2 regions of the Mesorhizobium sp. WSM4828 genome follow, and region 1 is predicted to be linked to the other one. Evidence: riboswitches for the same ligand, from Rfam matches in the RefSeq annotation. Region 1 holds a riboswitch; the other holds the start of a gene.

Region 1 (4,393 bases):
GGGTTCCAGCCTGACGTACCGAGCGGCGCCGCCGCATCCTGTCTCGACCCGAGCTTCACAGCAAACAGGTGCTGTCGGTATCGAACGAAAGTGTCACATATCAAACATACGAGCCGTGTCCCAAACGTCTGCTCGGGTGCTCAGCCTGACCCCCAAAAAGCAAAAAAGAAGGGAGCACGACGAAGTTGCGCCGGGCATTTAAATGTCAGCGCGAGCTACCTCTTCAGTATGGCACGTCGCTTGCTGCTCTGCATCGAACGCCGACGCCCAACCCACAAATAGCAGAGATGAATAATGGCGATTGGTTCAGAAGTGCTGAATCTAACTGAATGGCTGAACAGCTGTGTGGAAGCGCAGCGGGGCAAAGCAATAGGCGTCCTGCCTTTCTTTGAGCCTGACACAGGTCGAATCCCACCTTTTTCGGGCAATGCATGACCAAGCACAGTTGTTCTTCCGTTAATCTCCAGTCGTTTGAGCAGTTCGTTTTTGTGCAACAAAAAGTTTCAAACGTTCAATTACGAACTTTTAGCATTCACGAGAACTCATCTTGATGATTATCTTTTAACCTTTGAATGGAGATCCGGAATGATCGTAAGCAGCCTTCTTCTCGGCTCAGTTGCGGCCCTGATCTCCGTTTCCGTCGCTCGCGCGGCGGACCAAGTCTCTGCGCCGGACCCGACCGAATACGTCAAGATCTGCGACGTCTACGGTTCGGGCTACTTCCATATCCCCGACACCGAGACCTGCCTGCGCATCGGCGGCTACATCCGTTACGACGTCGGCCTCGGCGATGTCCGATCCTATGACGGGGCAAGAACCACCGATGGGAGCCCTGGCGAGGCTCAGGGCACCTGGCGAAACAACGCGCGTTTCACGTTCAAAACTTGGACGCGCCAGGAGACCGAACTCGGTGCACTGAAGACCTATACTGAAAACCGCGTGAACTTCGGCAACCGCAACGCTCATCCGGGTCCGGACAGCCCTCAGAACTATGGCTTCAACAGCGGCGTCAAGTTGGCTTCCGCCTGGATCCAGCTTGGTGGCCTCCGAGTTGGTAAGGACGAGTCGGCCTTCGACACGTTTACAGGCTACGCCGGGAACGTCCTCAATAACGTACTCGTTCCGTACGGCGACTTCGATACCAACGTGGCCCAGTATTACTTCGATGCCGGCAATGGCTTTTCGGCTCTGGTTTCACTTGAACAAGGGTCGGGTGTAGTCGGTACTATCGACAGCCATGTTCCGCACGTCGTCTTCGGCGTAAAACAGACGCAGGGCTGGGGCGCGATCACCGGCGTAATCGCCCGTGACAGCAACTACGATGCTTTGGCCGGCAAGGTCCGCGTCGATGTCAATGTCACAGATGACCTGTCGCTATTCGGAATGTTCGGCTATGGCTCCATTGGCAATCTCAACGATGACCCAACCAATGCAGTCGCCGCTCACGGTCGCGGCTTCTACAAAACTTGGAGCGGCAACTGGGCTTTCTGGGCCGGCTCCACTTACACACTCAACGAGAAAACTTCGTTCAACCTTCAGGTCTCGGGTGATCAGTTCAGGAACTCTGGTGTGGCTGCAAACGTCGCCTACTTGGTCGTTCCAGGTTTCACAGTCACAGCCGAAGTCGACTATGACCACTACAGCAACTTCGGCGTAGGCGCGGTCGACCGTTCCCGCGTGAACTGGACTCACGTCGGCAAAAAGAACAGCCTCGGCGGCACACTCCGATTCCAAAGCTCATTTTAAACAACTCCATCTGGTGTCGGCGCCCCAGCGGATCGCCCGAAGGCGATTTACGCGCAAACCTTCGGTGCCGATTGAAGGCGTAATCATCATAAGGACCGATCTTTAGTTCAACCGTTTGCGACCCCTTATCCATGTCTTCGTCTCCAACGCCTGGTTTGTCGCCGACATATGGTCTGACCGGCTACCGATCATCGCCTCGGCCCGAATGCGCTTGACAAATCGGAGCCGGCCCGTTCAACCTGACGCATTCACCAGGGGAGTCCCGGCAAGGGGCTGAGATACTGCTGGCTTTCGCGGCGCAGTGACCCGTTGAACCTGATCCAGTTCATACTGGCGTAGGGACGGTGCAAGCGCTTTGAGGGAGTTTACGCCCGAGGTCCTGTTTCGGCAGGTCGACAGAAGCGTCTTTTCATCCTTCCGGCACAGAACTGGGTCTCCAATGCATGAGCAAAGGAGCCTCAAGATGAATGCCCTCACTCCCGCTGTCTCGACGGGACCGCTGCCCGCCTCGCGGAAAATCCACAAGCCCGGTGCCATCCACCCGCAGATCAAGGTGCCGATGCGCGAAATCTCCGTCCATCCGACGGCCGGTGAGCCGCCCGTCACCGTTTACGATCCGTCTGGCCCCTATACGGACCCCACCGTCGAAATTAGTATCAAAAAGGGTCTTGCCCGGCTTCGTCACGAATGGATATCAGCGCGCGGTGACGTCGAGGCCTATGAGGGCCGCCACGTCCGGCCGGAGGACAACGGATTTGCGGCGGGCGAGCGCCTGACGCCGGAATTTCCCGTTCGCAACCGACCGCTCAGGGCCAAGGCGGGCAAGGCGGTGACCCAGCTAGCCTATGCGCGCGCCGGCATCATCACGCCCGAAATGGAGTTCGTCGCCATCCGCGAGAACCTCGGCCGCGAGATCGTCCGCGGCAAGCTGCAACGCGATGGCGAAGCCTTTGGCGCGGCGCTTCCCGATTTCGTCACGCCGGAATTCGTCCGCGACGAGGTGGCGCGCGGACGGGCGATCATTCCCGCCAACATTAACCACCCGGAGAGCGAGCCGATGATCATCGGCCGCAATTTCCTGGTCAAGATCAATGCCAATATCGGTAACTCCGCCGTCACGTCGTCGATGGCCGAAGAGGTCGAAAAGATGGTCTGGGCGATCCGCTGGGGCGCCGACACGGTGATGGACCTGTCGACCGGCCGCAACATCCACAACATCCGCGACTGGATCGTGCGCAATGCGCCGGTCCCGATCGGCACGGTGCCGCTCTATCAGGCGCTCGAAAAGGTCGGCGGCATTGCCGAGGACCTGACCTGGGAGGTCTACCGCGACACGCTGATCGAACAGGCCGAACAGGGCATCGACTATTTCACCATCCACGCCGGCGTGCGGTTGCACTACATCCCGCTGACCATCGACCGGGTCACGGGCATCGTCTCGCGCGGCGGCTCGATCATGGCCAAATGGTGCTTGCACCATCACCGGGAAAGCTTCCTTTACGAGCATTTCGCGGAAATTTGCGACATCTGTCGCGCCTATGACGTGTCCTTCTCGCTCGGCGACGGTCTTCGTCCCGGCTCGATCGCCGATGCCAATGACGCGGCGCAATTCGCCGAGCTGGAAACGCTCGGCGAGCTGACGCAGATCGCCTGGGCGAAGGATTGCCAGGTGATGATCGAGGGTCCGGGCCATGTCCCCATGCACAAGATCAAGGAGAATATGGACAAGCAGCTCGCCGTCTGCGGCGAGGCGCCGTTCTATACGCTTGGGCCGCTGACGACCGACATCGCGCCAGGCTACGACCACATCACCTCCGGCATCGGCGCTGCGATGATCGGCTGGTTCGGCACCGCCATGCTCTGCTATGTCACGCCCAAGGAGCATCTCGGCCTTCCCGATCGCAACGACGTCAAGATTGGTGTGATCACCTACAAGATCGCCGCCCATGCCGCCGATCTGGCGAAGGGCCATCCGGCGGCAAAGGTTAGGGATGATGCCCTTTCGCGCGCGCGCTTCGAGTTCCGTTGGGAAGACCAGTTCAACCTGTCGCTCGACCCCGAAACGGCGCGCTCCTTCCACGACCAAACCCTGCCCAAGGAGGCGCACAAGCTGGCGCATTTCTGCTCTATGTGCGGGCCGAAATTCTGTTCCATGCGTATTTCTCACGACATCCGCGCCGAGGCACAGAAAGAGGGCATGGCAGCGATGGCGGCGAAATACCGCGAGGGCGGCGATCTCTATGTGCCGGCGGACGAGACCGGCGCGCCGCTCATGCCACAGGCGCATGAGCGACCATGAGGGTGCTGGTCAAAGGGGCCGGCGTCGCCGGCCTCACCGCCGCTTTCGAGCTCGCCGCTCGCGGCGCGACGGTCACAGTCGCCGAGATGCGACATTGCCTTGGCGGCAATGCGTCGTGGTTCGCCGGCGGCATGCTGGCGCCATGGTGCGAGCGCGAGAGCGCCGAGCAGCCGGTGCTGGATCTCGGACGCGACGCCGCCGACTGGTGGGATGCGGTACTGCCGGGTCAGGTCACACGGGCCGGAACGCTGGTCGTGGCCGCACCGCGTGATGCCGGCGAGCTCGACCGGTTCGCCAGTCGCACGTCGGGGCATCGGCTTGTCGATGAAGACGAAATTGCGATCCTGG
Region 2 (4,393 bases), on a different contig from region 1:
GTTCAGCACGGTCTCGGCCGCACCGGCTGAAAAATACCGGCGCGGCGCCACCGGCAGATTGGCGTCGCCGGTCACATTGGCGCCGAGCCGTGTCAGTGCCAGCACGACCACGAAGGTCAGCGCAATTTGCAACAAGGTCAGCGTCACCGCCCGCGCCGGGTCGAAGTCGAAACGCAGCGCCTGGTAGATGGCAACCTCCAGCGTCGTCGCGCTGGGTCCGCCGCCGAGCGTAAGCACGATGGTGAAAGAGGTGATGCACAGCATGAAAACGAGCCCGGCGATGCCCGGCAGGGCCGCACGCAGCGGCGGCCATTCGATCAGCCGAAAGGCCGGCGCAGCGCCCATGCCAAGCTGGCTCGCCAGCCGCCATTGGTTGGCCGGCACGGTCTGCAATGCTTCCAGGAACAGCCGCGTTGCCAGCGGCAGGTTGAAGAAGACATGGGCAACGAGGATGCCCGACAGGCCGTAGATGCCGGGCCAGCTCTGGCCGCCTAGCGCGCCCAGCGTGCCGGCAAAATACCCGGCACGGCCGTAGAGCGCCAGGACACCGAGTGCGGCAACAATGGCCGGCAGCGCCAGCGGCAGGGCGAAAAGCTGCAGGATAAAGCCTCGCCCGAGAAACTGTGGATGCCGCGACAGGGCGCGCGCGACGAACAGCGCCGGTGCAACGGAGAGCAGGGTCGAAAGGACTGCCTGCCAGAGCGTGAAACGGGCGACGCGCAAGAGATAGGAATCGAAAGCGGCGCCGGCGCCGGACGGGTCGCGCATGGCTTGCAGGATGAGACCTGCGAACGCCCCGCCGATCAGCAGCGCGATGGCTGCGAGCGCGACGATACCGGCAGTGACGCGGGAGTCCACTGATGACGCGCGTTGCACGCTACACCGCCCGATTCGAGATTCTTAGCGAGGACAGCGTTCCTTCGCGCCCCCCTCTGTCCTGCCGGACATCTCCCCCACGAGGGGGGAGATCGGCTGTCACTTCGGCCTTAGCCAATTTCCAACGTTGCAGGACTGAGCGAGACGCCGAAGCTGCCAATCTCCCCCCTCGTGGGGGAGATGTCCGGCAGGACAGAGGGGGGCGCCGTAGAGTGACCACCTTGATCAGCTCGCCACGACTACTTGCTCATCGCCGCAAGCCACTCATCGACCCAGGCCTTGCGGTTGGCCGCGACTTCCTCCGGGCTGAACAGCAAGGTCTTGGTCGGTTTGACAAGCTTGTCGAACGCCGGATTGAGCGGCTTGTCGGTCTTGCCGGCCGGGAACATCCAGTTGGTTTCGGGAATGACATCCTGGAATTTCGGTCCGGTCATGAAGGCAATGAACTTTTCCGCCAGCGGGTTCTTCGCGCCCTTGGTGGTGATCCCCGCAACCTCGATCTGCAGATATTCGCCCTCCTCGAAGGACGCTGCCTGGTAGCGCTCGGTGTTTTCGGCGACCATGTGGTAGGCCGGCGAGGTGGTGTAGGACAGCACCATCGGCACCTCGCCCTTGGTGAACAGGCCGTAGGCCTCGCTCCAGCCTGGCGTCACCGTCAGCACCTTCGCCTTGAGCTTGGCCCAGGCTTCGGGCGCCTTGTCGCCATAGACCGACTTGACCCACAACAGCAGGCCAAGGCCCGGCGTAGAGGTGCGCGGATCCTGGATGACGATCTTGTCGCCGGCATTGCCCTCGACCAATTCCCTGAGGCTTTTCGGCGGGCTCTTCAGTTTTTCGGTATCGTAGACGACGGCGAAATAGCCATAGTCGAACGGCACGAAAATATCGTCGCTCCAGGCTCCCGGGACGCTGACGCCCGACACGGCGCCGTGTGGCGAAAACAGGCCGGTTGCCTTGGCGTCGGCGGTCAAATTGGTATCGAGGCCAAGCACGATATCGGCCTTGGTCGCGGCGCCTTCCAGCTTCACACGATTGAGCAGCGCTACGCCGTCGGCGACCGAGACGAATTCAACGACGCAGCTGCATTCGGCCTCGAAGGCCTTCGTCACAGCGGGTCCCGGACCCCAATCGGCGGTGAAGCTTTCATAGGTATAGACGGTCAGCTTATCCTGTGCCGATGCCTGCCCTGGCAGGGCGAGCGCGGATGCCGCAAGCAGGATAATCGAGACAACAGAGTGAAAAAAACCGCGCATCGGCGCCTCCTTCGTTCGCGTTGAAAGGAATTGAGGCGTCGGGCTGTCCGAAACGTCTAATCCCTCCGCCGGTACAAACCGGATCAGGTTCAGCGGGTTGGCAGTCTTGCCTCTCAGCCGGTCCGCGAAAATCGCGTCCGGCACCCCGTTAGAGCGTTGCGACACATAGGCCCGGCCGAAGTGCTGCGCAAGCGGAAGTTTGCCGGACATCCAAAGCCCAGCCTTCTGCCGTTTCATCTTCCGTTTCCGGGGCAGGGCTGGTAAGGGCCACGAGATATGAGCAAATTCACCATCCTGCTTGGCGGCGATCTCATCCGCACGCCGCTGCTCGACCGCCAGGTCGAAGGCTCGCGCGTCATCGCCGCGGATGCCGGCATCGGCCATGCGCGCATGCTGGGCCTCAGGCCGGAACTCTGGATCGGCGATTTCGATTCGGTGCCTGCCGATTTGCCGGAGGATCTGGCCGCCGTGCCACGGCAGGTGTTTCCCGCCGAAAAAGACAAGACCGACGGTGAACTCGCTATCGCCGCCGCACTCGAATGCGGTGCGACCAGCCTTGTGCTCGCAGGCGCCTTCGGCGGCAAACGCACCGACCACATCTTCCTGCATCTGGCGCTGAGCGTCCGGCTGGCGGAAGGCGGGACGGAAGTGCTTTTGACCAGCGGCGCGCAGGAAGGCATTCCCTTGCTGCCGGGAAAGACTGACTTCGACTATGCCGACGGCACGCTGTTTTCGGTGCTCGGCTTCTCCGATCTCGCCGGCCTGAGCGTCACCGGTGCCAAATGGCCGCTCGACCATGTCGAGGTCGCGTTCGGCTCGTCGCTGACCATTTCCAACGAGGTCAGGGGCCGGCTGGAAATCGCGCTGGCCAGCGGCCGCGCGCTGCTGCTCGCGCATCCTTTTCCCCTACCCGAAAGCTGACATGGCGCCGCCACTTCTCAATCTCGACGGGATAAAGCTGACCTTCGGCGGCACGCCGCTGCTAGACGGTGCCGCCCTGACGGCCTCAGCTGGCGACAAGATCGCCCTGGTCGGCCGCAACGGCTCTGGCAAGTCGACGCTCCTCAAGATTGCCGCCGGGCTGATCGAACCGCAGGACGGCGAAGTCTTCCGCCAGCCTTCGGCGACCGTGCGCTACTTGCCGCAAATTCCCGACATGGACGGCTTTGCGACCGTCCGCGCCTATGTCGAGGCAGGGCTCGGACCCGCCGACGATCCCTACCGCGCCACCTATCTGATGGAGCATCTCGGCCTGACCGGCGAGGAGCGGCCGAACGACCTCTCCGGCGGCGAGGCGCGGCGCGCCGCCCTCGCCCGCGTCATGGCGCCGGAGCCCGACATTCTCCTCCTCGATGAGCCGACCAATCATCTTGACCTTTCGGTTATCGAATGGCTGGAGGAGGAGCTTGCCCGCACCTCCTCGGCACTGGTCGTCATCTCGCATGACCGTCGTTTTCTCGAGCGCGTGTCGCGCGCCACAATCTGGCTCGACCGCGGCCAGACCCGCCGTCTCGACAAGGGCTTTGCCTTTTTCGAGGAATGGCGCGACACGGTGCTGGAGGAGGAAGAGCGCGAGCAGCACAAGCTCGGTCGCCAGATCGTGCGCGAGGAGCACTGGCTGCGCTATGGCGTGACAGCACGGCGCAAGCGCAACATGCGCCGGCTCGGTGAGTTGCAGACCATGCGCCAGCGCTTTCGTGGTCATCGCGGCGCCGAGGGTGCGGCGACGATGACAGCCAGCGACGCCGCCGAATCCGGCAAGCTGGTGATCGAAGCCAAGAACATCGAGAAGAGCTTTGGCGATCTGACTGTGGTCAAGGGATTCTCGACCCGCATCCAGCGCGGCGATCGCGTCGGCCTGGTCGGGCCGAACGGCGCCGGCAAGACGACGCTGTTGAAGATGCTGACCGGCGAATTGAAGCCGGACGCAGGTACGGTGCGGCTCGGAACCAATCTGGAGATCGCCACGCTCGACCAGAAGCGCGAGGCCGTCGATCCGCAGGAGACACTGGCGCAGTATCTCACCGACGGTCGCGGCGAGAACCTCGTCATCAATGGCGAGCAGCGCCACGTCGTCTCTTACATGAAGGACTTCCTGTTCAAGCCGGAACAGGCGCGCACGCCGGTGCGCGAGCTTTCGGGCGGCGAGCGGGCCCGGCTGATTCTCGCCCGCGTTTTGGCACGGCCGGCAAACCTGCTTGTGCTCGACGAGCCGACCAACGACCTCGACATGGAGACGCTGGAACTGCTGCAGGAACTGGTCG

The links. A riboswitch is a leader RNA that binds a small molecule or an ion and turns the genes downstream of it on or off. The one in region 1 is predicted to bind thiamine pyrophosphate.
Region 2: another riboswitch for thiamine pyrophosphate. It lies ahead of thiB (thiamine ABC transporter substrate binding subunit); the one in region 1 lies ahead of thiC (phosphomethylpyrimidine synthase ThiC).

What each region holds. Positions count from the first base shown of each region.
Region 1 is NZ_JBVVQK010000015.1:32,299-36,691, reverse strand. It holds gene AC0L2X_RS18185 (porin) at 586-1,746, shown strand; TPP riboswitch at 1,990-2,106, shown strand; gene thiC (phosphomethylpyrimidine synthase ThiC) at 2,210-4,045, shown strand; gene thiO (glycine oxidase ThiO) at 4,042-4,393, shown strand, end outside.
Region 2 is NZ_JBVVQK010000033.1:13,985-18,377, reverse strand. It holds gene thiP (thiamine/thiamine pyrophosphate ABC transporter permease) at 1-858, opposite strand, end outside; gene thiB (thiamine ABC transporter substrate binding subunit) at 1,116-2,129, opposite strand; TPP riboswitch at 2,173-2,287, opposite strand; gene AC0L2X_RS27460 (thiamine diphosphokinase) at 2,406-3,050, shown strand; gene AC0L2X_RS27455 (ABC-F family ATP-binding cassette domain-containing protein) at 3,052-4,393, shown strand, end outside.